DNA from 4 places in the Telluria sp. GW821-FHT07G12 genome. Region 3 is predicted to be linked to each of the others. Evidence: predicted binding sites of a transcription regulator. Region 3 holds the regulator's gene; each other region holds the start of a gene.
The links. The regulator sigma-54, encoded in region 3, starts transcription at its own class of promoters, with help from an activator protein. The targets are predictions, from matches to a motif close to TGGCANGNAANCTGCTTT.
Positions count from the first base shown of each region.

Region 1 (7,999 bases), on a different contig from region 3:
CCAGGGTGTTGTTCGGTGACAGGCCGCGCAGGCGTGCCGACAGCGTCATGTTGGCCATGTCGCCGCCGAAGGCCTGGGCGTTCAGGGACGGCAGGTTCTGCGCCAGCGCCTGCAGCAGGTCGGGCTGGCCGGTGCGGCCGAGCGAGGTGGCGTCGACCACCTGCACCGGCGATGCGCTGTTCTCGACCTTCAGGCCCATGGCGCGGGTACCGGTGACGATCACCACGCCGCTGGTCACCGGCCCGGCTTCGGCTGCTGCTGCGGCGACGGCCGGCGCTGCCGCTGCGGGCTTGTCGTCGTCGACGGGCTTGTCGTCGGCCGCATGGGCAAAGCCGATACCGCAAGAAAGAACGCCGGCGGCGACGCCGGAATGGAGAATGGCCTTGTGCATGAATTACCCCTCTTTTTTTGGACTGCAAAACGGATTGTTCTGATGGCCTTGCAAGGGCTGGCTTACTTCCTGGCGGCGACGACCTCGATCTCCACCAGCCAGCCCGGATTCGACAGGCCGGCCACCTGCACCACGGCGCGCGCCGGCAGGTTGGGCTGAGGTCCGCCGAAGAACTGGGTATAGCCCTCCATGAAGCCGGCGACGTCGGCCTTGCCGTTCCTGGCGGGATCGCCGACCAGGAAGACCTGCATCTTGACCACGTCGCCCATGCCCAGCCCCATGCCCTTCAGGATGTCCTGGATCTTGTTGAGCACGCCCACGGTCTGGGTCTTGGTGTCGCCGAAGGCGGCGAGCGAATTCTGGTCGGCGGTCTTGCTGACGGCGGGCGGCACTTGGCCGCTGATGAAGTGGATCGTGGTCCCTGCCGGCAGCGTCACGGCCTGGGCAATGGGGAAGTCGGAGTTCGGGATCTTGTGGCGCACGATGGCCTCGCCGGGCGCGGCGGCGGCGGGCGCCTGGACAGCCACCAGCAGCGGCACGAGGGACAGCGCGGCAAGGCGCCGGACAGTGTGGGAAGACGTCATGGATGCTCTTTCTCGATGGTGGATGGTCAGTGCTTGTTGCCGAAGCGGCCGTGAGTGGCCGGCGCCACGCCGAGACTGGCGCGCTGTGCCGCCACCTCGTCCGGCGACAGCGGCGCCGCAGCGTTGCCCCAACTGCTGCGCACATAGCTCAGCACCTGGGCGATTTCGACGTCGTCGAGGCTGCCGGAAAAATCGGGCATGCCGCCGCGGCCCTTGAGCAGGACGGTCGAGACGTCCGAAGGCGCGCCCTGGACGAAGCCGTTGCCGGCAAGCGCGGGAAAAGCGCCGGGTATGCCTTTGCCGCTGGCCTGGTGACAGGCGGCGCAGTTCTTCGCAAACAGGGTCTTGCCGTCCGGCGCCTGCGAAGCCGTGGCCTGGGCGTCGGCAGTCGCCGGGGCCATGCCGGCGCCGCTCAGCGCCAGCGCGATCAGGATGGATCGGAGTCTCATGCGCTTGCCCTCTTGTGGAGTTGTTCGATCTGCTGCCAGGCCGATTCGATGGCGCCGGCCTGCCAGCCGGTCAGGTAGCTCAGGTGCTCGCCCGCGAGCATGACCCTGCCCTCGCCCTCGAGCAGGACCGGATAGGCGTTCTTGCGGCCGGCGTCGTCCCATTCGGCCCATCCGCCCAGGTTGTACTGGACGCGGTGCCAGGCCACGGAGAACGCGTTTTCGTAGGCGTCGCGGTAGGCAGGGAAGATCTTTTCGCCGGCGGCCACCGCGAACTCGGCGCGTTCGGCGGGCGTCAGTGCGCTGGCTTCGATCGCGTCCAGCGCGTAGTGGTAGTAGCCCAGCACCACGCCCTTCTTCTGTTGCCAGCCGGACGAAGGCAGCGAGATCGTGTTGATGCCCTTCATGTCGGTCAGTACATGGCCGCCATAGATCTGGTCATCCTCTTCCCAGAAGCGGCGCTTCATCTGCAGGCCGATCTTCCCCACCGGTGCATACGACACCGCTTTCAGCGCGCCCTTGAACTTGTCCGAGAAGTCGGCGTCGATGGTGCGCAGCACCGACAGCGGGATCGTGCACAGCACGTAATCGGCGCTCACGGTCGACAGCTTGCCGCTGGCCGTGTCCTTGACCGTGATGCTGACCTTGTCGGGCGCCTGGCGGATGGTCTGGACTTCCTGGCCATAACGGATCTTCCTGCCCAGGCGCTTCGCAAACGCCTGCGCGATGCGGTCCATGCCGCCGACCGGCTGGAACATCGTCGCGTGCATCGGGAATTCCTGGACGGCGCTGTAGATCTTTCCCACCTTGGCACTCAGCAGGTCGTGAAAACCCAGTGGATCGGTGAGCCGTCCGGGCTTGAGTCCCGCGCCGGGATTGACCGCGTAGCCGGCGCCGTTGCGGCCCTTGTAGACGAGATCCTTGGTGCTCAATGCGCCTTCGTGGGCCAGGTAGTCCAGCAGCAGTACCTGGTCGTCGGCGGTGAGCCGGGCATCGAGCTGTTTCGACTGGACCGACTTGGCCAGCAGTTCCGCCACGTGGCCGCGCATGTCGGCCTTGACCTGTTCCTGCCGAAGGCGCTTTTTCGAGAACGGCCCTGCGTCCTCCATGTAGACCCAGGCGTGGTCGTTATCGTTGACCATGACTTCGAGCGGGACCTCGAACTGCCTGGTGTAATACAGCGTGGACTGGTGGTCGAGCGGAATGCGCCAGGGGCCGTGGTTGATGTACAGGCCCTCGTCGAACCGGCAAGCCTGTGCCTCGCCCCCCAGTTCCTGCAGCTGAAAACCCTTGCGGGCCGTCTGGCAGCGTCCGCCGGCGAAATGCCGCGCTTCCAGCACCTCGACCTGGTAGCCCAGCTTGGACAGCTCCCAGGCCGCGGTCATGCCGGCCAGGCCGGCGCCAAGGATCGCGATTTTCTTGCCCTTGCCGCTGCCGGAGAGTGCGGGCGGGGCATTCGCCGTCGACGCAATGCCCATGCCCCAGGCGTTCATGGTGTTGAGTAGGAGTGCCGAGCCGCCGACGGCGGCGGCGCGGAAAAGGAACTCTCGTCGGGTCAGCGACGGACTGAAACGATTCATTCGCACCTCATCTGTTATTGCCGAAACACTTCTGCCTACGCTTATGCTTCAGCAATACCTGTGCCAGCTAAATGAGGTAGTTACGACTTTTTGACGATTAAAATAAAGTTTGTCTTTACCTTTCAAGAACGTAAGTTTGGAGTAAGCTCGTTTGGCAAAATAAAGTTTTCCAGCGCCGGTTTCCATCCCTTGCGGCATGGGCGTTCACCGCCTGGCCGGCATTCCTCAAAGAGCAGACTTTATTTTCGGCAGCAAAACTTTGTTTTTCGCTTTGTGCCCCGGCTGCCCTGTCGGTGATTTGGTGCGCCGCACCATGCTGGTTCGCACTGCACTGGATTGGCTGCGGGCACTAGGTATGCTGCACCGCAACGAACCTGGGGTAAGTCACCGGCATTTGCTTCCTGCTCGTGCTTGGCGCCTCATCCTTATCGAGCCAGTAGTTGAACTGGCCAAAACTGGGCGTCTGCGACGAGGGAGCGCCTTTATAAAACTCGTCGAGCATCTGGCGATAAGCAGCGCGGCGCACGAAACCGGCGCCGGGATGCGCAGCGCGATAACGCGCAACGGCAGCCCTGAAGACGGCCCGCGTCGCGTCGTCGACGTTCAGGCCCTGGTAGCTACCCGACTTGCGCGGGCGGCCGCGCTTGACGCCGCTGTTGGCAGTGCGCGTCTTCCCCCGGGCGCCGGAGTTCGCATAGTCGGGCAGGAGTGCATTCTGGTTTTGTCCCCGCTCCCAGAAGCGGCGCAGCCAGCGAAGCACGCTGGCACGCGAGACGCCATGTTCGTCGGCGCTGCGCGCCACCATGGCGGCGCGTTCGCGCGGGTAATACAGAGCCGGGGCCTGGGATTGCAGCTCGACGACGATGCGCCAGGCGCGCGCCTGCATATCACGCTGCTTTTGGGGAAGCACCGCCGGCGCCGGCGCCGCGGCATAAGGATCCTGCAGCAGCAAGCGCGCACGGCCACTGCGTACGTCGCCGGTCAACACATGTATCGGGACAGGCTCGGGCACCTTGCGGGCGCCCCCGAGTACGAATAGATGGACGATGCCGGCCTGGGCTTCGACCCATAGGACGCGCAGCGCGCGCGCCGGATCCGTGTACTGAATGACATCATTTGGCAGAAACATCATTGGCTCCCTGACACGTTCGGATAGCTGAGCTCATGCAAGGATCGGGCCACTGCCCAACGCGGCGCCAGCAATTAACCAACTAGTTAGTTATAATTCGTTTTGCGGCTTGTTCGGCCGTGCCTGTCACCGCTTCGATGCAGGATTCGTTCTCGGAGAATTTTCAAATGACTACAAGTGAAACCCGCCCTTCAGTCGCACTGAAGGCCGGGTGTGTATTGCTCGGACTCGTATTGCTGGCCACCGGCCTGTTCTTCGCCGTCGGCGGCGCGAAACTGGTGGCCTTGCATGGGAGTCCCTACTTCCTGATCGCAGGTCTCGTCATCGTGGCTTCGGCCATACAGTTCATACGGCTGAAGTCGTCCGCGGTCATCGTCTATGGCGTGGCATTTGTCGGCACCCTGCTTTGGGCGCTGACCGAGGTCGGCTTCGATTTCTGGCCGCTCGTTTCGCGTCTCATGCTGCCGACCGGCTTGATGGTGCTTGCGCTGCTCGCGTGGCCGGCGCTGCGCAGGGTCGACACCGGAAGACCGGCGAACAAAGGCGCCTATGCCCTGGCCGCGCTGCTCGCGGTCGGCATGGCCGCCACCTTCGCCGGCATGTTCACGCCGCACCCGACCGTCGCCTTCGAAGGCAGGCCCACGCCGCTGGTGCCGGTCGCGAAAGGCGAGGAGCAGAAGAACTGGAGCAGCTACGGCAACACGCCCGGCGGCAGCCGCTTCGTCGCGCTCGACCAGATCACGCGCGACAACGTGAAGAATCTGCAGGTCGCGTGGACCTTCCATACCGGCGATACCCCGATCAGCCCGACCGGCAACGGTGCGGAAGACCAGGAGACCCCGCTTCAGATCGGCGACCGCGTCTACTTGTGCACGCCGCATAACAACGTGATCGCAGTCGACGCGGACAGCGGCAAGAAGATCTGGGAGCGCGACATCAACGCCCGGTCCCAGGTGTGGAACCGCTGCCGCGGCCTGGCCTATTTCGATGCGACCCAGCCGCTCCAGCAGCCCAGCGCCGCCGGCGCCACGCCGGTTCCGGTCCCTTCCCTCCCTGCCGGCGCAAACTGCCTGCGCCGCCTCCTGATGAATACCATCGACGCCCGCCTCGTTGCGATCGACGCCGACACCGGCGCCATGTGCGAAGGCTTCGGCAAGGGCGGCTTCGTCGACCTGAAGGCGGGACTGGGGAGTGCGGAGGATCCGAAGTACCAGCTGACCTCGGCGCCCACCATCGCCGGCACGACCGTGGTGGTTGGCGGCCGTGTAGCGGACAACGTGCAGATCGACATGCCGGGCGGCGTGCTGCGCGGCTTCGATGTCGTCACGGGTCAGATGCGCTGGGCCTTCGATCCCGGCCGCGACGATCCGACCGCGCGCCTGCAGCCGGGCCAGACCTATGCCCGCAGCACGCCGAATTCGTGGGCGCCGATGTCCTACGACGCCACGATGAATACCGTGTTCATCCCGATGGGCAGTTCCTCGGTGGACCTGTGGGGCGGCAATCGCACGCCGCTGGATCATCGCTATGCGACGTCCATCCTCGCTCTGGACGCGACGACGGGCAAGCAGAAATGGGTCTACCAGACCGTGCATAACGACCTGTGGGACTTCGATGTGCCGATGCAGCCAAGCCTGGTCGACTTTCCGCAACAGGACGGTTCGAGCACCCCCGCCGTCGTGTTCGGCTCGAAGTCCGGCCAACTCTTCGTCCTCGACCGCATGACGGGCAAGCCGCTCACGCGCGTCGAGGAGCGTCCGGTGAAGACCGCCGGCATCATGAAGGAGCAGTACGCCGCGACGCAGCCGTTTTCAAGCGGCATGCCGCAGATCGGTGCAGAGACCCTGAAGGAATCGGATATGTGGGGCGCGACCCCGTTCGACCAGCTCATGTGCCGCATCAGCTTCAAGTCCATGCGCTACGAAGGTCTGTTCACGGCGCCGGGTACCGACGTGTCCCTGAGCTTCCCCGGTTCGCTGGGTGGCATGAACTGGGGCAGCCTCTCCATCGATCCGCACCAGCACCTCATCTTCGTCAACGACATGCGCCTCGGCCTGTGGGTGCAGATGATCCCGCAGAAGCTTGAGGCCGGCCCCGCCGGCAACGGCGGCGAAGCGGTCAACACCGGCATGGGCGCGGTGCCGCTGAAAGGCACGCCCTATGCGGTCAACAAGAACCGCTTCATGTCGCCGCTCGGCATTCCCTGCCAGAAGCCGCCCTTCGGCACGCTGTCTGCAGTGGATCTGAAGACGCAAAAAGTGCTGTGGCAGGTGCCGGTCGGTACCGTGCAGGACACCGGTCCGCTCGGCGTCAAGATGCGCATGCCAATGCCGATCGGGATGCCGACGCTGGGCGGGACCCTGGCGACCCAGGGCGGCCTGGTCTTCATCGCCGGCACCCAGGACTACTACCTGCGCGCATTCGACAGCGCGACCGGCAAGGAAGTCTGGAAAGCGCGCCTGCCGGTGGGCAGCCAGGGCGGGCCAATGAGCTATGTATCGCCGAAGACCGGCAAGCAGTACGTGCTGATCTCGGCCGGCGGCGCGCGCCAGTCGCAGGACCGCGGCGACTACGTCATCGCCTACGCGCTGAAGTGAGGCCGGGAATGCAAGTGAAGAATCGATTCGAGCGCCAGCGCATCTGGCGCCCCGCCACGCTGCTGGCCCTGGCGGCGCTGGCGCCGGCAGCCGCATTCGCGGACGATGCGTCCACCCTGAGCGGCGACTGGGGCGGCGCGCGGACCCGTTACGCCGAAGCCGGCGTCAGCTTCCGCAGCGATTACGTGTCGGAGACCTTCGCCAACGTCAGTGGCGGCCGCGCACGGGGCAGCACCTATGCCCAGCAGCTGCGCCTGGGTGCGGACCTCGATATGAACCGCATCGCCGGCTGGTCCGGCGCCACGCTGCGCCTCACCATCAACGACCGCCGCGGCGCGGGCGTGTCCGCCGACTACATCGGCAACCGGCTGCCGGTCCAGGAAGTCTACGGCGGCCCCTACACCCGCCTGAGCGAGGCCAGCATCGAAAAGCAGCTGATGGACGGCCGGCTCGATCTGCGTCTCGGATTTTTCGCGATGGGGAACGACCTGGGGGGCATGGCAATCGGCTGCCAGCTGGTGAACGCAGCCTTCTGCGCCCACCCGCTTTCCATGTCGGGCAATAGCGGCTGGTACAACTACCCGAATGCGCGCTGGGGCGCGGCGGTACGCTACAGGCTGGGGCCGGAGCTGCTGCTGCGCACCGGCGTCTATCAGGACAATCCGCGTCTCGGCGACAAGGTCAACGCGTTCAAGCCATTCGCCGCCGGCACGGCGGGCGTGCTGCTGCCGCTGGAGCTGGAATACGCGCCCGGCAGCGCGCCGCACGGCGCAGCCCTGCCCGGCCACTACAAGCTTGGCGTCTTCTACGATACGGCGCGCGTGAAGCGGCAGGGCGAATCAGGGACGGTGGACGGACGCTACGGCATCTACCTGCTGGCGGACCAGATGATCCTGCGCCAGGGTGCGGGCGGCCGCGGCCTCTCGGTGTTCGGCCAGTTCACGGCCAATCCGCGGGCATCGGCCCAGATCACGCGCTGGCATGCGGCCGGCCTGGTCAAGACCGGCACCTTTGCGGGCCGGGATGCGGATACGCTGGCGCTGGGCCTGGTGCATGCCCAGGTCAATCCGCGCTTGCGCGAGAGCGCCGCTGTCTCCAGTCCCGATACCGGCAGCTATGCGTCGCTGCCGGCCGGCGAATCCGTGGTCGAACTGAGCTACGGTGTGCAGCCGCGGCGCTGGCTGGGCGTGCGGGCCGACCTGCAGTACATCGTCGACCCCGGCGCCTTCGGCTACCGCAAGACGCAGAACGCGCTGGCGATCGGCACCCAGC
Region 1 covers NZ_JBWKQA010000002.1:96,054-104,052, reverse strand. The annotation lists gene AC07PE_RS08750 (TonB-dependent receptor plug domain-containing protein) at 1-391, opposite strand, end outside; gene AC07PE_RS08745 (RidA family protein) at 454-975, opposite strand; gene AC07PE_RS08740 (c-type cytochrome) at 1,002-1,424, opposite strand; gene AC07PE_RS08735 (flavin monoamine oxidase family protein) at 1,421-3,001, opposite strand; gene AC07PE_RS08730 (hypothetical protein) at 3,351-4,130, opposite strand; gene AC07PE_RS08725 (glucose/quinate/shikimate family membrane-bound PQQ-dependent dehydrogenase) at 4,298-6,727, shown strand; gene AC07PE_RS08720 (carbohydrate porin) at 6,742-7,999, shown strand, end outside.
Region 1: a site for sigma-54 is predicted at 3,050-3,067, ahead of AC07PE_RS08735 (flavin monoamine oxidase family protein). Genes of this name have one in related genera too.

Region 2 (7,999 bases), on a different contig from region 3:
GAAATCGGTCACCGCGGGTTTCGCCCTCATTCAGGCTGAACTGAGCCATGGCGACTACGACAAGGCGCTGGCGGCCGTGCAGAAGCTCGAAAAAGCACAGCCCGATAATCCCGCCGTGCAAAACATGAAGGGCCAAATCTACCTGAGTAAGAACGATACGAAGAATGCCCGCGCCGGCTTCGAAAAGGCCGTTGCGCTGCAGCCCACCTTCATCCCTGCGGCCGCTAACCTGGCCCGTCTGGACATGGCCGACAAGAATGTCACCGCTGCCAAACAGCGTTTCGAGGCCGTCCTGGCCAAGGACAAGAAAAACGCCGACGCCATGAGTGCGCTGGCCGCCATCGAACAGTCCCGTGGCAACAGCGCCGAAGCCACCACGTGGCTGGAAAAAGCCCTGGCCGAGAATCCTGATGCAGTCGCTCCGGCAATTACCTTGAGCAACCATTACCTGCGTCTGAAACAGCCCGAAAAGACGGTGGCGCTGACACGCAAGGTGCTCGTCGCACATCCCGGCAATCCCGAACTGCTGGATCTGATGGGCCAGGCCCAGGTGGCGACCAAGGACTTTGACGGCGCCGTCGAGACCTACAGCAAACTTGTCGCCGTCGTGCCCAAATCGCCGGCAGCCCAGGTACGCCTGGCGGGCGCGCACGCGGCAAATAAAAACGACAGCGCTGCCGCGCAGGATTTGAAACGCGCGCTGAGCATCGATCCGAACTTCACGCAGGCATACGTCGCGCAAATGGACCTCGCCATGCGCAGCAACAAGCCGGACGAGGCACTGGAGGTGGCGCGCCAGGTGCAGAAAAATAACCCGAAGACTGCCACGGGTTATGTCCTGGAAGGCGACCTGATGCTAAGCCAGAACAAGATTGCACCTGCCCTGGCTGCCTACGAAAAAGGCTTTGCCATCTCGAATTCGCCGCAGGTCCTGGCCAAGATTTCGCAAATCATGGCGCGCAACGGCAAGGCGGCGGAAGCGGAAGCGCGGCTGGTGAAGTTCCATACGGCTTATCCCGGCAACGACATGATCGCCATGCTGGTCGCCGATAACTACCTGGCAAAGCGTCAATTCAAGCCCGCCATCGCCAGCCTGGAAGCCGCACTGAAGGCAAACCCGTCGAACCCGGCGACGCTCAATAACCTGGCCTACGCCTACCAGCAGGAAAACGATGCACGCGCATTGCCGACTGCGGAGAAGGCATACAAGCTGGCCGGACAAAATCCGGCAGTCATGGATACGCTGGGCTGGATCCTGGTGCAGAAAGGCGAAACCGCGCGCGCCGTCGACTTGCTGCGCAAGGCCGCCGGTGGCGCACCGAAAGCACCGGAAATTCGTTACCACCTGGCGGTTGCCCTGGCCAAGAGTGGCGACAAGGCCGGCGCACGCAAGGAAGTCGAACAATCGCTGGCTGGCGAAGAAGCGTTTGCCGCCAGGGACGATGCCAAGGCACTGCTGAAACAACTTTGATGTAAGGAGAGCCACTCCGGTGGCTCCTTCCCGCTTCGCAATCACGTCCGCCAGGATGAGCCCACCATGACCTCGATAACGCAAGAACAAGACTACGAACAGGCACCGACCGGATTTTTCTCGCGCATGGCCGAGCGTTTCCTCGGCAAGAGCGACATTCTGGTTCCCTACTTTAATTTCCGAAAAGTATTAAAGGGGGACATGGAATCGTTCGTCCTGAAAGAGATTTACAGGCTGCGGTACGACGTCTATTGCCTCGAGCGTCATTATCTGGAGGCCAGCGATTTTGCGGAAGAGCTGGAGATCGACGAATACGACGATTGCTCGATCCATTTTGCCGCTTACACCTTGGCCAACGATATCGTCGGCACGGTGCGGCTGGTGCAGCCGCCGCCCGGCCAGATCTATCCCTTCGAAACGCATTGCGCCGCGTTTTCGGAATTCGTTTATCCGGCGCGCGAACAGGCTGCCGAGATCTCGCGCCTGGTCGTCAAGAAAACGCACCGCCGGCGCCGTGGCGACTCGATGGAGGGTATTTCGGCGGATTTCATGGAAAAAGGCAGCACGAAGTCGATTCAACCGAGGCCAACCGTACGGCGCGACAAGCGCGGAAATAGTCCGCTATTATTGCTCGGCATGTATCGCGAGCTCTACAGATACAGCCGCCAGAACGGCATCCGTTACTGGTATGCCGCCATGGAACGCTCGCTTGCGCGTTCGCTGGAAAAGATGGGATTCAAATTTGTGCCGATCGGCCCGCAAGTCGACTATTACGGTCCGGTCACTCCCTTTGTCGCAGATTTGGATGAGTTGATCGGCCGTCTGCAGAACGAAAATAAGTTTCTGGCTGCTTGGTTCAAGGACGAGCCGATCCCCATGTGGATCATGGTAAAAACTATGGTCGGCAACTTCCTGGAGGGTCGATTCAGGAAAAAATAAAAGGGTCCGAACGGACAAAAAACGGGATGAACAACGGAAAAGCATACGCCGCGCCCAGCGCTTTCCCTCCACGCGCAGATTACGGAGCACACCAGGAACGCGTCGACTACGTCAATCGTAAAATTTTCCGCATATATCTGGGCAACCATAGCAGTACGGTGCCCCACGATATCTTCAAACTGCGCCACCAGGTGTACTGCGTGGAATGCGCTTTTCTCCAGGCCGAACAGTACGTCGATGGCCTCGAGTTCGACGACTACGATCATGTTTCCACCCACTTCGCGGCCTATACGATGGACGAGAAACTGGTGGGCGCCGTCAGACTGGTGCAGCCGAAGGGCTCGAAGCCCTATCCTTTCGAGCTCCACTGCAAGACCTTCGACGACTTCGAAATGCCCGACCCCGAGCAGGCGGCCGAGATCTCGCGCCTGGTGGTCAGGAAAAGCCATCGGCGCCGGCGGGCCGATAGCGTGCTCGGCATTCCCGGCTTCGGATCGGAAGAGCCGCCGATCGATCCCGCCATCGACCGCCGCGATCACACCTCGCCCATGCTCTTGCTTGGCATGTACCGCGAAATGTTCCGCCACAGCTTCGAGACGGGCGTGCGCTATTGGTTTGCAGCAATGGAACGATCGCTCGCCCATGCCTTGAAAAAGATGGGATTCCGCTTCACGCCGATCGGGCCGGAAGCGAGTTATTACGGCGCCGTCACGCCCTATGTCCTCGACCTGGAAGACTTACGCGACAAGATGGCGTCGGGCAACCCGACACTGGCAGCCTGGTTCAGCGAACGGCTGCCGGTGGTCGAGCATCATGCCGCGCACCTGCATGTGGTGCGCCAGCAGGAAAATTAAGCAGCAATACTCACGCGCTTGGTGATGTGGTTGCGGAAGCTGTGGATCACCATATTCGGCGCTGCAGGCACTTCCATTCCCGCCAGGGTGTCGTGCATCATCGCCACCGCCAGGGCCGCCACCGAAAAACTGCCGACGGCAATCTGCGACGCCGGGCAAGCCGTGCCATCTTCCATGATGGTCAGTGCCTTGGCGACTTCTTCCCTTACCTGCTGGTCCAGATGGGCGCCGATACGCGCCATCACGCGGCCGAACACGGCCGTATAGCTCAGGTTACCTTCAGCTGCGGCGGCTTCGACGTCACGCTGCAGGATTTCGGGCAGGGAATTGCCTGAATTAGGAGGGAAATACAGTACACCGGCGCCGAAGCCGATGTTCATCGCCGTGAAGATCGGCTTGCCCTGGGCCGCCGCATTGCCGTGCAGGGCCAGCACCGCCTCCAGGTCGACGAAGTCGATGGTATCGAAGATCAGGTCGACCTGACTGACCAGGTCGGCGGCATTGTTTTTGTCGAGCATGGCGACATGGGCCTCGACCTTGGCTTCCGGATTAATGCGCAGGATGTGCTTCTTCAGCGCTTCGACCTTCGGCATCCCCACGTCCTCGAGATCGAAGAACTGGCGATTCAGGTTATGGGCGTCGATCGTGTCGCCATCGATCAGCACGAAATTCTGGAAACCCGTGCGCGCCGCGCAGATCACCGTACTGCTGCCCAGACCGCAACCGGCGAACAGGATGCGGGTGTTGCGGATCTGGTCCTGGGTAGTGGCATTAATATAGCCACTATTTCGCTTGGTAAATTCGTCGTAGTTGAAGGTATTCATAGGTCCCGTAGTGGTGGTCGAGAGGCAAAAATTGATCATATCCTAGTGTAATTTTTTTCATTTTACGATAGCTGTGTTCGCTGGTTAACTGTCGGTTTTTCTTACAGGCTCATCATTGCGATCTCAGCAATCGCAGCACGCCCCTATTTTTCCTATTAAAAATCAATTACTTGTCGATAAATCTTAAAGCTGGCACGGATACTGCTTTATAGCCAATGTCGCTGTTGTGTATAACTACCTTGTGAGGAATCAAAGATGAACATGAAGAAGATTTCGGGAATCGTCGCCGGTGCCGCACTGGCACTCGGCCTGGCAGCCCCGGCTAGCGCAATTACCCTGACCGCTGGCAATATCAAGATCACCCTGAACGCCTACGACGCCGGCACCATCGGTTACGGCGATACCACCGGTGTCAAGTGCACCACCGTGGCTGCTTGCGACACCGCTGCGGCTTTCCACGCACCGAATGCAATCGGCAGCGAAGATACCTGGGGTATCTTCTCGGTCCAGTCGATCACCAACATCACCACCGGCCAGAACATCTTCACCATCGGTCAGAACGGCCAGTACCTGACCGGCATGTTCGGCGGCCTGAAAGACATGCGCGCCACCGTGGGCGCCACCGAATTCAATGACGACGGCAGCCCGATCGACCCGTTCACCGTTACCTACAGCACCGGCGGCTGGATGAACATGTACCTGACCGGCGTCAACTACAACGCATCGGCAGGTCCGTCGGGCCGTCTGGGCGAAATGGGCTACAACGGCATCACCAACGTCGGCGGCACGCAAGTGCTGTCGGCTGTCTTCAGCGGCGACGCTGTTGCAAACCGTCCGGGCGCAACCTACACCTCGACCTTCCAGAACGACAGCATCTCCGGCCATGGCGCTGGTTACCTGGACGTGACCGGCGGTACCTGGGAAAACCTGTTCAACACCAATGGTCAGAACGACGCGAACGGCCATGCTCACGACCTGTACCTGAGCACCGAATTCGTCGCCAGCGATCCATCGCAGACCTCGTGGACCGTCGACGCGACCGGCTCCGTGCGCGGTGGCATCGGCGAAGTGCCGGAACCGGGTTCGCTGGCTCTGCTGGGCCTGGGCCTGGCGGGCGTGGCTGGCCTGCGTCGCCGCCGCAAGTAATTCTTGTCCGGACTTCCGGCGCCGCGAGCGCCGGGAACCAGGCAAAAGAAAACACCCCGTAGGGTTTCGGCCCTGCGGGGTGTTTTCTTTTCTACCGCTCTACTGCTGGACCTGGCTGGTGCGCGGTGTGACGAAGGCTTTATGGAACAGATGGCGCGAGAGCAACAGGGGCGGCATGCGCAGCCAGTTGCCGCGCACATATAACATGCTCAGCGCCAGCGGCGTCATGGCATCGGCGCAGCTCGGGTGGGCAGGCGCCAGGCCGCGCAGGAACAGGCGGTCCATCAGTGCCAGCAGCACCGGGTTCGGCCGGCCGCGGCCGCTGCTCGCGTCGGCCAGCACCGCATCCGGCACCGGCGTGCCGAACAGGCGCACCGCATGGCGCAGCGCATAGAACAGCGGCCGCTCCAGCTGGAGCGCGCGCGCGCGCGGCGCCAGGCCCGCCCAGAATCCGGCTTGCCCGCCGAACTGCAGCAGCAGGCGGTGGATGTCGAACAGGTCGCGCAATCCATGGTTGAATTCGCCGTCCGAGAACAGGTGCACGGCGCTGTGCAGCACCATGTCGTGCGGCGCCAGCACCCGCATGGCCGGCAGGCCGTCGCCGGCGTCCCCCACCGGCACCGGCACCGCGGCCGCGCGCAGCTTGGCCGGATCGGGGCGCGCCGCCGCGGTCTCCGGAAGAATCGCATGGTGGACGTCGATGACGTTGCCGCGCTTGATGTGTTCCATCGGCGGAATCTCGTGCATCCATTCGCGGTAGTAGCGCTGGTCGTAGGCGTCGTGGTGCGCGCTGAACCAGCCGTGCAGCATCAGCGCCGCTTCCACCTCGGGCACGCGCTCTTTCGGCACCAGGATGTCGATGTCGGAAAACATGCGGCCGCGTCCCGGCGCCAGGCCGGCCATCGCGTACGCGGCGCCTTTCAGCAGGATCAGCGGCAAACCGGTATCCGCCAGCGCGCGTCCGATCGCCCGGACCTCGTAGCGTACCGCCTGTGCGTGACGGTCGCCCGTCATGCGCGCCCACTCGAGATGCGCGCGCGGCGCCGGCGGCACCGCGTCCAGCAGGCCGGCGTCTTCCAGCAGCACCTGCAGGATCGTCGTCATGTCCGCGCCGAGCGCCTGGCGCAGCAGCAAATCCCAGCCGCCGGCGTCGAGCGCGGCGGCGGTGGCGGGCTCACGCAGCACCCGCACCAGCAGAGGCAGGGGGCGGTTCATGCCGGCTGCGCCGCCAGGCGCTCGAACAGGGCCATGGCTTCGTCGAGCCGGCTGTAGTGGAATTCGTACTGGCTGCTGGTATCGATCAGCCGTCCCAGCGCCGCGAAGCCGGCCGCGCCCAGCACCTGGTAGTTGAAGGTATTTTCGGCCACCTGCATGAAGGCGCGCGCCTTCGGCAGCGGCGTCAGGCTGGTGGCGGCGCCTGCCTCCCAGCGCGGGAAGACAATGAAGGCCGGCAGCGCTGGTTCGGCCGCGCGCAGTATGCTTTCCCGGGGCGGCTTCAGGTGCGCGATGGTGCCCTTGGTCGTGTTTTCCACCGGCTTGCCGAGCACGGCGTCCGGGGCGAAGTCGCGGATCACGGCTATCGACCCGTTCTTCAGGCTGACCGGGCGCGGTACCGGCAGCAAGGCGCCGTCGTCCAGGCGCACCAGCGTCATCTCGTCGGACAGCAGGCGCCAACCACGCGTGACCAGGGCCGCGCACAGGGTGCTCTTGCCCGAGCCGGGCGGGGCCGGCAGGATCAGCGCGCGCCCATGGCGTTCGAGCACGGCGGCGTGGACGATCAGGTAGGCGTGGGCGCGGTGCGTGACGCACCAGTTCATGACCCATTCGAACATCGCGAAGGCCTGCGCCAGCGGCAGAGGCTTGAACGGCGCCAGGCCCTCCTGCGCGAAATGGACCTGGGGACGATACCAGCGGCGCAGCCCGCCCGCGCGATGCAGCGACAGGTTGAAATCGGCAAAGCCGCCCGTGTCGTCAACCGGATAATCGGCGTACAGCAGCGCAAGGCCGTCGAGCAGCAGCGGGACATCGCTTCGGATGCGGCTGGCGAACGGACCGGTACGCAGGACCAGGCCGGGACCGGCCAGTCGGGCGGCCAGCTCGCGCCGCGGCAGGTCGGCAAGGGTCAGCATGGGAAGGGTTCGACCAGGTCCAGGCTGGCGAGCGTGGCCAGCATGTCTTCGATCACGGCCGGTAATTCATCGCCATCGGCCTCGAAGCGGTCGATCAGGCGGGCGGCGAGGATGGCGGCATTGGCTGGGGCCGGCTGCAATGCCTGCAGCACGTCGATGGCGGCGCCGTCCAGCAGGTGGGTGTTGCCCGAAAGATCGTTATACAACACCGCTTCGCCGTCCCATTCCCTGAAGGCAAGCGACTGCCCTGGCACCACACGCCACATGCTTGTTGCCGCCTCGTCAGTCGTGGGTTGCCTGCAGATAGTTCTTGACCTGCTCGGCAGACCATTTCACGCCGGCGGTGGGGCTGTAGTAGCCCTTGGTCTGCACTTCGTACCACATGTTCAGCAGGGTCTCGACGGAGAGGAAGCCAATCTTGCCGGACCTGATGTTCAGGTAGGTCGCGATGGCGTGCATTGCCAAATTGTACTTATCGAAACCTTTCGCGCTCAGCAGGCCCATCATTGTCGAGCACAGGTAAGAAGTTTCCTTCTGCTTGACAGTGCAATAGCGGCGGTTGCCGGACACGTAAAACACGTCCGCGAACCAAGTATCGACCGCGCACGGCCAAGCGCTGGAATGGTTCTTCCAATA
Region 2 covers NZ_JBWKQA010000004.1:121,083-129,081, forward strand. The annotation lists gene prsT (XrtA/PEP-CTERM system TPR-repeat protein PrsT) at 1-1,471, shown strand, start outside; gene AC07PE_RS16360 (PEP-CTERM/exosortase system-associated acyltransferase) at 1,538-2,410, shown strand; gene AC07PE_RS16365 (PEP-CTERM/exosortase system-associated acyltransferase) at 2,437-3,264, shown strand; gene AC07PE_RS16370 (ThiF family adenylyltransferase) at 3,261-4,088, opposite strand; gene AC07PE_RS16375 (PEP-CTERM sorting domain-containing protein) at 4,344-5,234, shown strand; gene AC07PE_RS16380 (nucleotidyltransferase domain-containing protein) at 5,334-6,449, opposite strand; gene AC07PE_RS16385 (HprK-related kinase A) at 6,446-7,363, opposite strand; gene AC07PE_RS16390 (HPr-rel-A system PqqD family peptide chaperone) at 7,357-7,629, opposite strand; gene AC07PE_RS16395 (hypothetical protein) at 7,646-7,999, opposite strand, start outside.
Region 2: a site for sigma-54 is predicted at 4,279-4,296, ahead of AC07PE_RS16375 (PEP-CTERM sorting domain-containing protein). Genes of this name have one in related genera too.

Region 3 (7,999 bases):
CGCTGTGGCGTTGCTGGAACTGCGCGGCTTCAAGTCCGAAGATTTCGCCCTCTCGCACCCGGGCGGCGCCCTGGGCCGCAAGCTGCTGACCCACGTGCGCGACGTCATGCGCAGCGGCGAGGCGATTCCCCAAGTTTCGCCGAATGCGCCGCTGACCGAAGCCTTGCTGGAAATCTCGCAGAAGGGCATGGGCATGACCGCCATCGTCGACGATGCCGGCCGCCCGGTCGGCGTGTTCACCGACGGCGACCTGCGCCGCCTGTTCGAAAAGACCCATGATTTCAGCAAGCTGACGATCAAGGACGTCATGCACGCCAACCCGCGCCGCATCCACCCGGAACAGCTGGCGGTCGATGCCGTCGCCGTGATGGAAGAATTCCGCATCAACCAGATGCTGGTGACCGACCAGGACGATGTATTGGTCGGCGCCCTGCACATCCACGACCTGACCCGCGCCAAGGTGATCTGATGGTGACCCCGCTCGAACATGTGCAGCGCGCGGCGCGCGTGAAGGTCATGATCTTCGACGTCGACGGCGTGCTCACCGACGGCAGCCTGACCTATGACGCCAACGGTGAGATCACCAAGACCTTCTATGTGCTGGACGGCCTCGGCATCCAGCTGCTGAATCGCACCGGCGTGCAGACCGCCATCATCAGCGCGCGCACCTCGCCCATCGTGATCAAGCGCGCGGCCGACCTCGGGATCACCCACGTGTTCCAGGGCCAGCACGACAAGCGCCTGGCCTTTGCCGAGCTGCTGGCGAAGACCGGCGTAACGGCCGAGGAGTGCGGCTACATCGGCGACGACGTGATCGACCTGCCGCTGTTCACCCGCGTCGGCTTTGCCGTGACGGTGCCGAGCGGCCATCCGGAAGTGCAGTACCGCGCCCACTATGTCACGAAGAACCCGGGCGGCCGCGGCGCCGTGCGCGAAGTCTGCGACATGGTGATGCGCGCCCAGGGTACCTACGAACAGGCATTGGCACCGTACTTTGGATAACCTGACGCAGCCCATGGCAACCACCCCCTACGTCAACAAGCGCACCAGGCACCGCTGGCGCCTGCTGGCGCTGATGCTGACGGCCCTGTTCTTCGCCTTCGGCAGCTTCTGGCTGGTGCAGGTGATGCGCGGCGAGGCGCAGGGACCGAACGTCAACCTGGGCAACGATCCGGACTACATCATCGACAATTTCAGCTTCGTGCGCATGTCGGAGACCGGCCAGCCGCGCTACGTGATCTCGGGCGAGCGCCTGACCCACCGCCCGGCCGACAATACTTCCGTCATCGAGAAGCCGGTGGTGCAGAGCAAGAGCACCGACCATCCGGACATGACCATGACGGCCGATAAGGCCCTGGTCAACCAGGACCAGAACCAGATCGACCTGACCGGCAACGTCGACATCTCCCGCCCCGGCAGCAAGACCTCGGACCCGCTGCGCATCCGCACCGAGGCGCTGACCGTGCTGCCGGACGAGGAAATCTCGAAGACCGACAAGCCGATCCAGATGACGCTGGGTCACGCCTCCGCAACCGGGGTGGGCATGGTGGCCAACAACGCCACGCAGCAGCTGACGCTGGGCGGTCGCGGCCGGATCGTCTATCCGCCGCATGCCCAACGCTGACAGGACAAACCGAAAGGACCGCCTCCAATGAAAAAAATAATCGCCGTCGCCATGCTTTCGCTGGCCAGCCTGACAGCCTCGGCCGAGCGCGCCGATTCGCTCAAGCAGGCCCAGATCGATTTCGACAGCGGCCACATCGACGAAGCCACCCAGACGCGTATCCTGACCGGCAACGTGGTGCTGACGCGCGGCACCCTGCTGATCAAGTCGGACAAGGCCGTGCTGAAGGAAACCCCCGAGGGCTACATGCTGCTGACGCTGACGGCCGCACCGGGCAAAACCGCCAGCTTCCGCCAGAAGCGCGACGGCGGCCCGGACTTGTGGACCGAAGGCCAGGCCCAGCGCATCGAGTACGACGAGCGTACCGAGGTGGTCAAGCTGTTCGCCAACGCCATCGTCAAGCAGCTGGAAGGCAAGCGCATGACGAGCGAGGTGAACGGCCCCTTCATCTCCTACGACAACCGCACCGAGCAGGCCAACGTGTTCAACGACGCCAGCGGCGAAAGCAAGGCGGGCGGCGGCCGCAGCACCATCATTATCGCGCCGCGCCGTACTACGCCGGCCGCTGCGCCGGCAGGGAAGCAGTAACATGAAGCGCGCCCTCGCCGCCGCCCTCGCCACGCTGATGCTGGCGCCGCTCGCGCAGGCCGAGCGGGCGGATTCGCTCAAGCCCTTCAATGTCGAAGGCGACAAGGCGACAATCGACCAGGCCACCCAAACCGTGATCCTGACCGGCAATGTGATCGGCACCCGCGGCACCATGCTGCTGAAGGCCGAGCGCGCCGAGATCAGGGAAACGCCGGATGGCTATCGGACCGTGGTGCTGTTCGGGGCGAACGGCAAGACCGCGTCGTTTCGCCAGAAGCGCGACGGCGGCGCTGACGAGTGGGCCGAAGGCTACGGCGAGCGCATGGAATATGACGAGCGCACGGATGTCGTCAAACTGATCTCGCACGCCGTCATCAGGCAGCTGGACGGCCGCACCGTGACCAGAGAGATGAGCGGCCCGTTCATTTCCTACGACGCCCGCAAAGAAGTCCTGTTGAACATGAATGACGTGAGCGGCAGCGACAAGCCGGGCAAGGATCGCGTCAGCGTCACTTTTTACACGCGCCGCCCGGCCTCGGCAGCGCAACCGGAAGCAGGAAAGCAATGATGGATGTACAAGCAAACGCCGCCACGGCCGACATCGCATGCGGTGGCAGCACCCTGGTCGCCAAGGGACTGCAGAAAAGCTACGGCAAGCGCCTGGTGGTGCGCGACGTCTCGCTGGAGGTCGCCTGCGGCGAGGTGGTGGGACTGCTCGGCCCGAACGGCGCCGGCAAGACCACCTCGTTCTACATGATCGTGGGCCTGGTGCCGGCCGAAGCCGGCGCCATCGTCATCAACGGCACCGACATCACGAGCCTGCCGATCCACCGCCGCGCCATGCTCGGCCTGTCCTACCTGCCGCAGGAAGCCTCGGTCTTCCGCAAGCTGACGGTGGAAGAGAACATCCGCGCCGTGCTGGAACTGCAGCGCGAGAACGGCAAGCCGCTGAGCAAGGCGCGCATCCAGGAACGCCTGGACGAGCTGCTGGCCGAGCTGCAGATCGAGAAGCTGCGCGAGAACCCGGCGATGTCGCTGTCGGGCGGCGAGCGGCGTCGCGTGGAGATCGCGCGCGCGCTGGCCACCGATCCGCGCTTCGTGCTGCTGGACGAACCCTTCGCCGGCGTGGATCCAATTGCCGTGATCGAGATCCAACGTATCGTGCGCTTCCTGAAAGAGCGCGGCATCGGCGTCCTGATCACCGACCACAACGTGCGCGAGACGCTCGGCATCTGCGACCGTGCCTACATCATCAACCAGGGCGCCGTGCTGGCCTCGGGCCGTCCCGACGACATCATCGCCAACGAGTCCGTCCGCCGCGTCTACCTGGGTGAACACTTCAGGATGTAGTCATGAAACAGACGCTCCAACTCAAGACCTCACAGCATCTTGCGCTGACGCCGCAACTCCAGCAGTCGATCCGCCTGCTGCAGCTGTCCACGCTCGAACTCCACCAGGAGATCGAACAGGTCCTGGGTGAGAATCCGCTGCTCGAGCGCCTCGACGATCCGCTCGATCGCTCGGTGCGCCTGTTGGCGGACGGTGCGATCAACAACGGTGCGTCGACTTCCACCACGCCCGATTCGCCTCCCGCATCCGGGCAGGGCGAGGAAGGCAATGGCAGCGGCGGCGGCGAGTCGGAAGGCGGCGACAGCGGCGAGGCCGGCGGCGCCGAGCACGAGATGGAGTGGGGCGAATCGGGCCGCTCGGGCAGCGGCGGCGAGGAAGAGGACGGCCGCCCGCAGCTGGAAGCCAGCCCCATCTCGCTGCGCGAACACCTGATGGAACAGGTGCGCCTGACCTGCATCTCGCCGCGCGACTGCGCGCTGGTCGAGATCGTGGTCGACTCCCTCGACGACAACGGCTACCTGGAAGAATCGCTGGACGACATCCACGCGCGCATGCCGACCGAACTCGAGATCGAATTCGAGGAACTGCGCACCGCGCTGTCGATGGTGCAGAGCATGGACCCGCCGGGCGTGGGCGCACGCAGCGCCGCCGAATGCCTGGCCTTGCAGATCCGCCGCATGCCCGGCGTGGCGATGGTGACGCGGCGCATGGCGCTGGTCATCGTGGAGCGCTACCTGACCTGGTTCGCGCAGCGCGAATTCAACAAGCTCAAGAAGGCCCTCGACTGCGACGACGAAGACCTGCGCGAAGCCCAGGCCGTGATCCGCCAGTGCAATCCGCATCCGGGCGCGGCCTTCGCATCCGACGTCTCCGACTTCGTGGTGCCGGACGTGATCGTGCGCCGCGCGAAGGATGGCTGGAGCGTGCAGCTGAATCCGGAAGTGATGCCGCGCCTGCGCGTGAACAGCATCTACGCCGCCTTGCTGAAGCAGGGGAAATCGGAATCGCAGCTGAATGCGCAGTTGCAGGAAGCCAAGTGGCTGATCAAAAACATGCGCCAGCGCTTCGACACGATCCTGCGTGTCGCGCAAGCAATCGTCGAGCGCCAGCGGAACTTTTTTTCCCATGGCGCGGTTGCCATGCGGCCCCTTGTTTTACGTGAGATAGCTGATACACTAGGTCTACACGAGAGCACAATTTCTCGCGTCACAACTCAGAAATATATGCTGACGCCGCACGGCATGTTTGAGTTGAAGTACTTTTTCGGGAGTCACGTTGCGACCGAGGCAGGTGGTGAAGCATCCTCGACCGCGATACGCGCTCTCATCGTACAACTCACAGGAGCAGAAGACCCCAAGAACCCTTTATCCGACAGCAAGATCGCGGAGATGCTAGGGGAACAGGGAATGGTTATCGCACGCCGCACGGTCGCGAAATACCGTGAGGCGCTGAAGATCCCGCCCGTCAGCCTCCGCAAATCCTTGTAATAAGCTGCAGGGCACCCAGATACTGATAACCTGACAGCGCATCTTCAAAGGAGTGTGTATGAATCTCACTATCAGCGGACATCATCTCGATGTAACCCCAGCAATCCGTGAATACGTACAGAACAAGCTCGAACGCATCACCCGCCATTTCGATCAAGTGATCGACTCCCACGTCATCCTCTGCATTGACAATCTCACCGAGAAAGAAAAACGCCAGAAGGCCGAGATCAACCTGCGTGTTGCTGGGAAGATCGTTCACGTCGCCAGCGCTGCGCACGACCTCTACGCTGCGATCGACATGCTGATGGACCGCCTGGACAGGCAGGTTCAGAAGTACAAGCAGATGCTGCAGGACCACAGTCACACAGCACTAAAACGCATGGCCAACGAGGACATTGAAGGAGGAGAAGCTGCCGCTGCAGCGTGATCATTCCGCTGGCGCAGCATAAGCAAGACGAAGGGCGCATCAGGCGCCCTTTTCGTTTGGTAGGCCGCTACAATGCCGTTTTCCCATTCATAAATAAAAGAACATGAGCGAATACGTGCAGACCCGTGTGGCCAATGGCACCGGCATCATTACCCTGGATCGTCCCAAGGCCCTGAACTCGCTGTCGCTGGAAATGGTGCGCGCAATGACGGAGGCCTTGCTGGCCTGGCGCGAGGACGCTGGCGTCGACGCCGTCGTCATCACCAGCACCAGCGAGAAAGCCCTGTGCGCAGGCGGCGACATCCGTTTCTTCCACCAGGCCGGACATGCGAACCCGACTGGCGGCAGTGCTCTGCTGGAAGACTTCTTTACCGAAGAATACGCGCTCAACCACCTGATCCATTTTTATCCGAAGCCGTATATTTCTCTGATGGATGGCGTGGTGATGGGCGGCGGCATGGGCATCGCCCAGGGCGGCCCGGACACGGGCCTGCGCATCGTGACCGAACGCACCAAGATGGCGATGCCCGAAGTGAACATCGGCCTGTTCCCGGACGTCGGCGGCAGCCACTTCCTGTCGCATGCGCCGGGCGCGCTCGGCATGTACCTGGGCCTGACCGGACTGACCATCGGCGCCGCCGATGCGCTGTACGTCGGCCTGGCGGACGTGTTCGTGCCGGCTGCCGAACTGGCGGCCTTGAACGCGCTGATCGCGGCCACGCCGGGCGCGCAACTGGCGGAGGCGATCCGTGCCTTTGCGGCGCCGTTCGCGCAGCAGGCCGGCGCCAGCGAACTGCAAGCGCAGCGCGCGCTCATCGACAAGCACTTCGGCGCAGCGTCCGTGCAGGCGGTGATGTCCTCGCTCGAAGGCGACGACAGCCCCTTCGCACAGAAGGTTTTAAGCGCAATGCGCCAGCGCTCGCCCCTGATGATGTGCGTGACGCGCGAGATGCTGGTGCGCGGCGCCGCCATGGACGTGGCCGACTGCCTGCGCATGGAACGCTCGCTGGTGCGCCGCAACTTCGAGCACGGCGAAGTGCTGGAAGGCGTGCGCGCGCTGGTGATCGACAAGGACAATGCGCCGGCCTGGAATCCGCCGGCATTGGAGCAGGTGAGCCCGGAGATGGTGGCGCGCTTCTTCGAGCCGGTGTGGCCGGCCTACGCGCATCCGCTGCGTCATCTGGACTGAAGCGTCGTCCAGGCTCCTCTGTTTGCTGTAATGCATTGCAACATAATCACGGTGTTTTATGCGATGATTTCATCAGGCGATGAAATACCCGCATTGCCTGATAAAGCACAACAATAGAGGAGTCCGTTTTGTCGTTTCTGATCGTACTGGCCGCACTGGCCTTCCTGATGGTGGCCGCCTATCGCGGCTACAGCGTCATCCTGTTCGCACCGATCGCCGCCCTCGGCGCGGTCCTGTTCACCGACCCCTCCGCCGTGGCCCCGGTCTTTTCCGGGATATTCATGGAAAAGATGGTCGGCTTCGTCAAGCTCTACTTCCCCGTCTTCATGCTCGGCGCCGTGTTCGGCAAGGTCATCGAGATGTCCGGCTTCTCGAAAGCCATCGTGCAGGCCGCGATCCGCTACATCGGCCGCTCGCGCGCAAACGCCGTGATCGTCGCCGTGTGCGCGCTGCTGACCTATGGCGGCGTGTCCCTGTTCGTGGTGGTGTTCGCCGTGTACCCGTTTGCGGCCGAGCTCTACCGGCAAAGCAATATCCCGAAGCGCCTGATGCCGGGCGCGATCGCGCTGGGCGCCTTCTCGTTCACGATGGATTCGCTGCCGGGCACCCCGCAAATCCAGAACATCATCCCGACCACCTTCTTCAAGACCACGGGCTGGGCGGCGCCGGTGCTCGGCACCATCGGCTCGCTGTTCATCATCGTGGTCGGCCTGGCCTATCTGGAATGGCGCCGCCGCGCCGCGATGGCCAAGGGCGAGGGCTACGGTAGCCACACCGAAGCGCTCGAGACCGCGGACACGCAAGTACTGCCGAATCCGATCGTCGCTGTGCTGCCGCTGGTCCTGGTGGGCGTCGCCAACTTCATGTTCACCCGGATGATTCCGGTCTGGTACGGCACCGATGCCTATACCGTGCCGCCCGAGGTCCTGCCCGGCGTGCACGCGCCGGTGACGGCAACCGTGAAAACCGTGCTGGCGATCTGGTCGGTCGAAGCCGCGCTGCTGCTCGGCATCCTGCTGGTGCTGGCGACCGCCTTCCGCCGCGTCAGCCAGCGCTTTGCCGCGGGTTCCAAGGAAGCGGTCGGCGGCGCGCTGCTGGCGGCCATGAACACCGCGTCCGAATACGGCTTCGGCGGCGTGATCGCCGCGCTGCCGGGCTTCATCGTCGTCAGCGATGCGCTGAAGGGGATTCCGAATCCGCTGGTGAACGCCGCGGTGTCGGTGAGCTCGCTGGCCGGCATCACCGGCTCGGCCTCGGGCGGCATGAGCATCGCGCTGGCGGCCATGTCCGACCTGTTCATCAAGGGCGCCGAGGCGGCCCACATTCCGATGGAA
Region 3 covers NZ_JBWKQA010000008.1:108,916-116,914, forward strand. The annotation lists gene AC07PE_RS24155 (KpsF/GutQ family sugar-phosphate isomerase) at 1-469, shown strand, start outside; gene AC07PE_RS24160 (KdsC family phosphatase) at 469-1,002, shown strand; gene lptC (LPS export ABC transporter periplasmic protein LptC) at 1,016-1,624, shown strand; gene lptA (lipopolysaccharide transport periplasmic protein LptA) at 1,652-2,212, shown strand; gene lptA (lipopolysaccharide transport periplasmic protein LptA) at 2,214-2,780, shown strand; gene lptB (LPS export ABC transporter ATP-binding protein) at 2,780-3,562, shown strand; gene AC07PE_RS24185 (RNA polymerase factor sigma-54) at 3,565-5,049, shown strand; gene hpf (ribosome hibernation-promoting factor, HPF/YfiA family) at 5,108-5,476, shown strand; gene AC07PE_RS24195 (enoyl-CoA hydratase/isomerase family protein) at 5,580-6,665, shown strand; gene AC07PE_RS24200 (GntP family permease) at 6,794-7,999, shown strand, end outside.

Region 4 (7,999 bases), on a different contig from region 3:
CCGGTCAAGCTGACCGACGTGAACACCGACAAATTGGGCGAGGTGCGCTTTGGCGAGTACGAGCAGTTCTCGTTCAAGGGCGCGAACGGCGACACCGTCTATGGCCACGTGATGAAGCCATGGAACTATGAGCCGGGCAAGAAATACCCGGTCGCCTTCCTGGTGCACGGCGGTCCGCAGGGCAGCTTCGGCAATGGCTGGAGCTATCGCTGGAATCCGCAGGTGTACGCCGGCGCCGGCTATGCCACCGTGTTCATCGACTTCCACGGCTCCACCGGCTACGGCCAGAAATTCACCGACGCCATCAGCGGCGACTGGGGCGGCAAGCCGCTCGAGGACCTCAAGAAAGGCATCGCCGCGGCGGTCGCGAAATACCCGTGGCTGGACCGCTCGAAGGCCTGCGCGCTGGGCGCGTCCTACGGTGGCTACATGATGAACTGGATCGAGGGTAACTGGTCGGACGGCTTCAAGTGCATCGTCAACCACGACGGCGTATTCGACACCCGCGGCATGGCCTACTCGACCGAGGAACAGTGGTTCACCGACTGGGAAAACGGCGGCCCCTACTTCTCGGTGCCGGAAAAGCACGAGCGCTTCAACCCGGTCCTGCAAGTGAACAAGTGGAAGACGCCGATGCTGGTTGTCCAGGGAGATAAAGACTTCCGCATCCCGACTGCCCAGGGCCTGTCGACCTTCACGGCCCTGCAGCGCCGCGGCATCGAGAGCAAACTGCTGGTGTTCCCGGACGAGAACCACTGGGTGCTCAAGCCGGCGAACTCGGTGCTGTGGCATCACACCGTGATCGGCTGGCTGGACCAGCACATCAAGCCCTGAGTTGAGCTGTTTGAGCCTTGATGGGAGTGCCCGCCATGTGCGGGCATTTTTTCGCACCCATTGCGCATATAAATTGCTCCAGTGATATCATCTTGGGTTGCCAATTTGCAAGTTAAACCACAGGAAACAAGATGAGCAGTATGCAAACGGAAAGGGAACTCGCGCAAAAGGAATTTGAGTTCGAGTCGATGAACCTGCAGGTCGGCGTCCGTCTGCAATTCATCACCTACCGGCGCATCAAGCCAGTGCAGTATTTTTCGACGCTCATCGGCTACGTCAAGGACGAGTACATGATCGTCAAGGTTCCGATGGAAAACGGCACGCCGGTCGGGCTGGTGGAAGGGGAGCGCATCACTATCCGCGTCTTCTCCGGCATGAACGTATGCTCCTTCGCCTGTACGGTCCAGCGCGTCTTCGACCGGCCCCTGCTCTACGTCCACCTGTCCTTCCCCGATACCATCCAGGGCACCAGCCTGCGCGCGGCGATGCGGGTCAAGGTCGACATTCCGGCCCAGGTCCTGCCGCCGCAGACGGATGGCCGGGCGGTCAACTGCGCGCTCACCAACGTCAGCGTAAGCGGCGCGCGCATCGAGTCGGCCTCCAGCCTGCCGGAACACGGCGGCGAGATCACGCTGGAATTCGGCTTGCCCTCGCCGCTCGGCGACGGCGAAATGCGGGTGCGGACACAGGCGGCAGTGCGCAACGTCAACTCGCTGCGCAAGGAGGCCGACGGCAGCGAACTGTTCGCCTACGGCGTCCAGTTCTTGGAGCTCGACCCGGTCCACCACACGATGCTGCAGAACCTGACCTACGAGGTGCTGCTGGCGGACCGGCAGAACATCGTCTAGAAGTAGCCGGCTTCCCAGATGCGCGGCCAGTGCGTGCCGGGATTGACCGCCTTCTCCGCCGGCGTCAATTCGGCATGGCTGGCATGCGCGACCACACTCGGAGCGACCGCATAGGCGAGTCCGCATAGCGCGACAATAGCCAGGCCCGAACTCAGCCAGCGCAGCGGCATGCCTGCGCTTGGCGCAGCCCCCTGATCCAGCGACCTCACCCAGCCGGCGGCGCAGCCGAGATACAGCACGATTGCCATCTGGCTCTGCGGCATGACGATCACGCCGGAGAACAGGCCGTCCACCAGGATCGCGACGCCCGTCGCCAGCATGACGGCCAGCGTTTGCTGCGCGGACAGGTCGGCCTGCGCGATCCGGCTACCGCTGCGGATCAGCGACCGCATGCCGATACCGATCGCGGCCAACAGGCACAGCAAGGCAGGCAGGCCCCACTCGGCGCCGATCTGCATGATGAAATTGTGCGGGTGCGCGCCCCAGCTCAGCGTGGCGCCTTCGTGGGCGAAGTGCTGTGGGCCGACACCCAGCCAAGGGTGGGCGGCGATCAGCTCGAGAGACAGCTGCCAGAGCAGGTTGCGGCGCGAGGTCGGATCGGCAGCCGTGCGCTGCATGACGTCCGTGGCCGAACTGAAGGCTTGCAATCCGGCGAGCATGGGCAGCAACATGAACACAATCACATACACGGCGACACCGGCCAGTGCGGTCAGCGCCATCGCCTTCAGGAAACTGCGGGCATCGCCACGGCGCACTACGAATGCGAACACGCAACCGGCGCCCAGCCCGAGTACGCTTGCCCGCGCCTGGGTGACGAACAGTAAAGCCCACCAGCATGCAGCGAGCGCAAACGACGACCGCTGCCAGAAGCTGCCTTTCTGCGCCTGCGTAGAGAGCAGGATGGCCAGCGGCAGCAGGACGGTCTGAACGTGATTGAAGAACCGGACATTGCTGAAGCCAACGGTCAGGTCATACGGGTGGAGCTGGATGCCACTGGCGAGCGACGCTCCATACCAGACAGCGATACGCAAGGTGTACAGGATGCCGATGACAAGTACCCAGCACAGGACGGTTTGCAAGCCTGCGCTGCCTGCCCGGGCCAGTTCGGCAGCAAGCAACGCTGCAACCAGCGGCAAGAGTAGCAGCATCGACCATTCATAGAGTGCGTGACGCGGTGAATATGCGGCCATTGTCGAGACAGCGCCGAAGATGAAAAGTGCGCTGAGACAGTATTGGGCGGGCCGACCGATCCAGGCGAGCTGGTCAGCGATGCCTGTTCGTACCAGCATGAGGGGAGTCAGCAAGGCCAGCAGCACGAGCTCGACGCAACGCTGGTCGTCGTGGCCGGAGGACCACATGAAGCCCACCGCCATGGCGGCAATGACGAACAGGGTGGCCGATTTACCACGTAGGTCCGCTTGGAGCGAGGCGCGTTGAACCGGATGTGCTGAGCTGGACATATGGACCTCGGAAAAAGAAAAAGCCGCCCTGGGGCGGCTTTGCTACGCTACGGTAGATTAGGTACCGGAACCGACGCTGTTCTTGGTCAGGGTCTGGGATGCGGTGCTGTTGGTCGAGGTGGTGGTGACACGCCAGGTGATGGTGGTCTGGTCTGCGACAGCAGACGGGGTCATCGTGAAAGCGGTACCGTCAACACCACTACCAATGCCGGTCGAAGCGAAGTTTGCAGTGATCGCGCCGTTGGTAACCGATGCGCTAGCCAGTTCTTTGGTTGCGGTGAAAACCGGGATGCTGGTCACTGCACCCGATGCCGTAGTGGTGCAACCGGTTGCCGAGCCGCCGTTTTCCTGGATGCAGTTAGCCACTGCGGTCTGCAGCGAAGCAACAGAGCTCAAAGCCGCGCCAACTTTGGCCTTGATGGTGTAGTTCGAGTAAGCCGGGATAGCAACAGCTGCCAGGATACCGATGATGGCAACAACGATCATCAGTTCGATCAGGGTGAAGCCGGCTTCGGCTTTCTTCATCATTTTCGGTGCTTTCATGGTCTTTCTCCAGTTTTGGTACTACGTTTAAAGGGTCACTGCTTGTCCGGGTGCTGCTTGCTTCTGCCCTTTACTATATGCAACCGCCGTGCCAGGTCGTTTCCATGCGGAATCGTTAGCACGGTGATATCAAAACCCCATGCCAGCGCCAATTTTTGTCAGTTTTACCCTTGCCGTATGACAATTTTTGTCAGCCCGGTATGTCAAAAATTGTCCATCTGCCGAAAATTGTCGCCATGCCGGCAAAAAAACGGGGAGCCGAAGCTCCCCATTTGCATTACTACTATCTAGAACAGATCGATTACAGCATGGCCTTCAGCAGGCGAGCCATTTCCGACGGGTTCTTGGTTACCTTGATACCGCAGGCTTCCATGATTTCCAGCTTGGCTTGCGCGGTGTCGGCGCCGCCCGAGATCAGCGCGCCGGCGTGGCCCATGCGCTTGCCCGGAGGGGCGGTGACGCCAGCGATGAAGCCGACGACCGGCTTCTTCATGTTGTCCTTGATCCAGTGAGCAGCGTTCGCCTCGTCCGGGCCGCCGATCTCGCCGATCATGATGACTGCGTCGGTTTCCGGATCGTCGTTGAACATGCGCATCACGTCGATGTGCTTCAGACCGTTGATCGGGTCGCCGCCGATGCCGACTGCCGACGATTGGCCCAGGCCCAGTGCGGTCAGCTGGCCGACTGCTTCATAGGTCAGGGTGCCCGAACGCGACACGACGCCGATACGGCCCTTCTTGTGGATGTGACCCGGCATGATGCCGATCTTGATCTCGTCCGGGGTGATCAGGCCCGGGCAGTTTGGGCCCAGCAGCAGGGTCTTCGAACCGGCCTTGGCCATGCGGTCCTTGACTTCCATCATGTCACGGACCGGGATGCCTTCGGTGATGCAGATTGCCAGATCCAGCTCGGCTTCGACGGCTTCCCAGATCGCGGCGGCGGCGCCTGCCGGCGGCACGTAGATCACGGACACGGTCGCGCCGGTGTTCTGCTTGGCTTCCTTGACGCTTGCGAAAATCGGGATACCTTCGAAGTCTTCACCAGCTTTCTTCGGGTTCACACCGGCGACGAAGGCTTCACGGCCGTTCGCGTAATCGCGGCACATGCGGGTGTGGAACTGGCCGGTCTTGCCGGTGATACCTTGGGTGATGACTTTGGTGTCTTTGTTAATCAGAATCGACATGTTATTTCCTTTGCGAATTAGGCTTGGCCAGCAGCTGCGGCGACGACCGACTTCGCTGCGTCTTCCATCGTGTCTGCGGCGATGATCGGCAGACCGGAGTCGGCCAGCATCTTCTTGCCCAGGTCTTCGTTGGTGCCCTTCATGCGGACGACCAGCGGCACCTTCAGCGAGACGGCTTTCGATGCGGTGATCACGCCTTCGGCGATCACGTCGCAGCGCATGATGCCGCCGAAGATGTTGACCAGGATGGCTTTCAGGCCCGGGTTCTTCAGCATGATCTTGAATGCTTCGGTGACCTTCTCGGCAGTTGCGCCGCCGCCCACGTCCAGGAAGTTGGCCGGCTCGCCGCCGAACAGCTTGATGGTGTCCATGGTGGCCATGGCCAGACCGGCGCCGTTCACCAGGCAGCCGATGTTGCCGTCCAGGGAGATGTAAGCCAGGTCGAACTTCGATGCTTCGACTTCAGCCGGATCTTCTTCGTCCAGGTCGCGGTAGGCGACGATTTCCGGATGACGGAACAGGGCGTTCGGGTCGAAGTTGAACTTGGCGTCCAGGGCGATGACTTTGCCGTCGCCGGTCACGATCAGCGGGTTGATCTCGGCCAGCGAGCAGTCGGTTTCCCAGTAGGCTTTGTACAGGCCTTGCAGGTTGGCGCGGGCAGCGGCGATCGAGCCTTCCGGGATGCCGATCTTGCGGGCGACGTCGTCAGCCTGCGCGTCGGTCAGGCCGACCGACGGCTCGATCACGACGTTGTGGATCTTTTCCGGATTGCTGTGCGCGACTTCTTCGATGTCCATGCCGCCTTCCGACGAGGCCATCAGCACGATCTTCTGGGTGACGCGGTCGGTGACCAGCGAGACGTACAGTTCCTGCTTGATGTCGGCGCCTTCTTCGATCAGCAGGCGGCGGACTTTCTGGCCTTCCGGGCCGGTCTGGTGGGTGACCAGCTGCATGCCCATGATCTGGTTCGCGTACTCGCGCACCTGGTCGATCGACTTGGCAACTTTCACGCCGCCGCCCTTGCCGCGGCCGCCAGCATGGATCTGCGCCTTGACTACCCAGACCGGGCCGCCCAGCTCTTCAGCTGCCTTGACGGCTTCGTCCACCGACATGCACGGAATGCCGCGCGGAACGGTCACTCCGAACTTTCGGAGGATCTCTTTGCCCTGATACTCATGGATTTTCATGCTGGCTTCCCTTCTTATGTTACTGATTTAGAAATACGGTTGAACAAATAAATCTACACGGATCGAATTTTACTGCGCGAATACTACCCCGATACCACCTTCAAGGCCCAGCGCGGGTAGTACTTGGCGACGGCGGGGCCGTCGGTGCGCAGCGCATGGCAGCGGTCGAGTTCATATGGACGCTCGGCAGCTTGCGCAGCCGCGCGGTTTTCCATGGCGTCGTCGGCAAAGGCCTGGACTGCCGCGGTGGGCAGGACCTGTGCCAGCTCGGTCAAATGGGTGCATCCGAGGACGCCCGACAGGCGGTCCTTCAGGTGCAGCCGGAAATGTTTCATCAGCGACAAGCCGATGAGTTTCTTGTAAGCGGGTGCGATGGTGTCGCAATAACCGGGATAGGGTACGGCATCTGACGAAGCTTCGGCGTCCGTGATGACCATGTCGCGGTCGATGGTCACGCGCAGCTTGAGGTCGTGCACAGGCAGGCCGCCCGGGCGATGGCCGGAAGGCAGTTCGATATCGTGGGTCTTGATGTCGCGGATGCAGGCGTCGAGGTCCCACAGCCCATCGTCGCGCGCGTACGCTTCGACGGTAATGGCGCGCGTGTGCCTTAGCTTACGCGGAGCGGGGGATGACAGGGGCATAAACACCAATGCCGGAATGCGGCGAAAAAAGTATGCAGCCGTTGTGCCTGATGCACGTTGCCGCAGCTTCTACGGCAACAACCGCTCTTGCGGCGCTGCTTAAACCATGAAAGTTTAGCACAGGGCGGTGGCGGATGCACCCGGCTGCCATTTTTGTAGGCAGTTTTACAAGGAAGATAAGGGGAATTGTTGCAATCCAAGCGCACAGCGTCATTCCGCCGTTGAGGAGGTGTGCCGGTCGGCGGCACATCGGCGGATGACGCTGTGCGCTTGGGCCTCAGCGATGAAGCGATCTATTGAAACGGCGGCGCGTGCGCGACTATTCGTCGTCGTCCTCGTCCCGTCCCTGCATTGCGCTGCGGATCGCGCCCTGCGAAAAACCACGCGCCATGAGGAAGCGCATTTGTTTACTACGTTCTTCGGCGTCCTGCGGGACCCGGTCGAACTTGCGGCGCCATACTTCGCGGGCGCGGGCAACTTCGGTTTCCTTCAGGCCGGACTTGAGCTCGTCAAGATCCTCGCCCTTCACCCCATGCTGCTGGAGCTCGGCCAGCACGCGGCTGTTGCCGTAGCGGCCGGCACGGCGGTGCACCAGGGATTCGGCGAACCGTTCCTGCGACAGCCAGTTGTTCTTTTCAAGGAAATCGAGGAGGGCTTCGACATCGTCACCCTCCTCGGCATAGCGCGACAGCTTGCGCCCCAGCTCGAGCCGGCTGTGCTCGCGCATTGACAGATACTTCAATGCGCGAGCTTTCAAGCTCAGTACTTGCCTCACTGGAGCGTCGGCAAAGAGGATTACTCTTCGTCGACAGCGGCAGCCGCGGCCGGCGCTTCACCGGCAGCGACCGGCGCCAGTTCGCGCACGCCCAGGGCAGCGCGGACCTTGTTTTCGATCTCGCGTGCCAGGGCCGGGCGGTCTTTCAGGAACTGACGTGCATTGTCCTTGCCCTGACCGATACGCTCGCCGCCGTAGCTGTACCACGAACCCGACTTCTCGACGATCTTGTTGTCCACGCCCAGGTCGATGATCTCGCCTTCGCGGGAAGTGCCTTCGCCATACAGGATGTCGAAGTGGGCTTCCTTGAACGGCGGCGCGATCTTGTTCTTGACGACCTTGACCTTGGTTTCGTTACCAATCACCTCGTCGCCGGACTTGATCGAACCGGTACGGCGGATGTCCATGCGCACGGAGGCGTAGAACTTCAGCGCGTTACCGCCGGTCGTGGTTTCCGGGCTGCCGAACATGACGCCGATCTTCATACGGATCTGGTTAATGAAGATCACCAGGGTGTTCGTACGGTTG
Region 4 covers NZ_JBWKQA010000001.1:1,558,439-1,566,437, forward strand. The annotation lists gene AC07PE_RS07215 (S9 family peptidase) at 1-834, shown strand, start outside; gene AC07PE_RS07220 (flagellar brake protein) at 966-1,682, shown strand; gene AC07PE_RS07225 (O-antigen ligase family protein) at 1,679-3,142, opposite strand; gene AC07PE_RS07230 (pilin) at 3,200-3,685, opposite strand; gene sucD (succinate--CoA ligase subunit alpha) at 3,987-4,868, opposite strand; gene sucC (ADP-forming succinate--CoA ligase subunit beta) at 4,886-6,055, opposite strand; gene AC07PE_RS07245 (DUF2889 domain-containing protein) at 6,139-6,696, opposite strand; gene recX (recombination regulator RecX) at 7,016-7,471, opposite strand; gene recA (recombinase RecA) at 7,492-7,999, opposite strand, start outside.
Region 4: a site for sigma-54 is predicted at 3,762-3,779, ahead of AC07PE_RS07230 (pilin). Genes of this name have one in related genera too.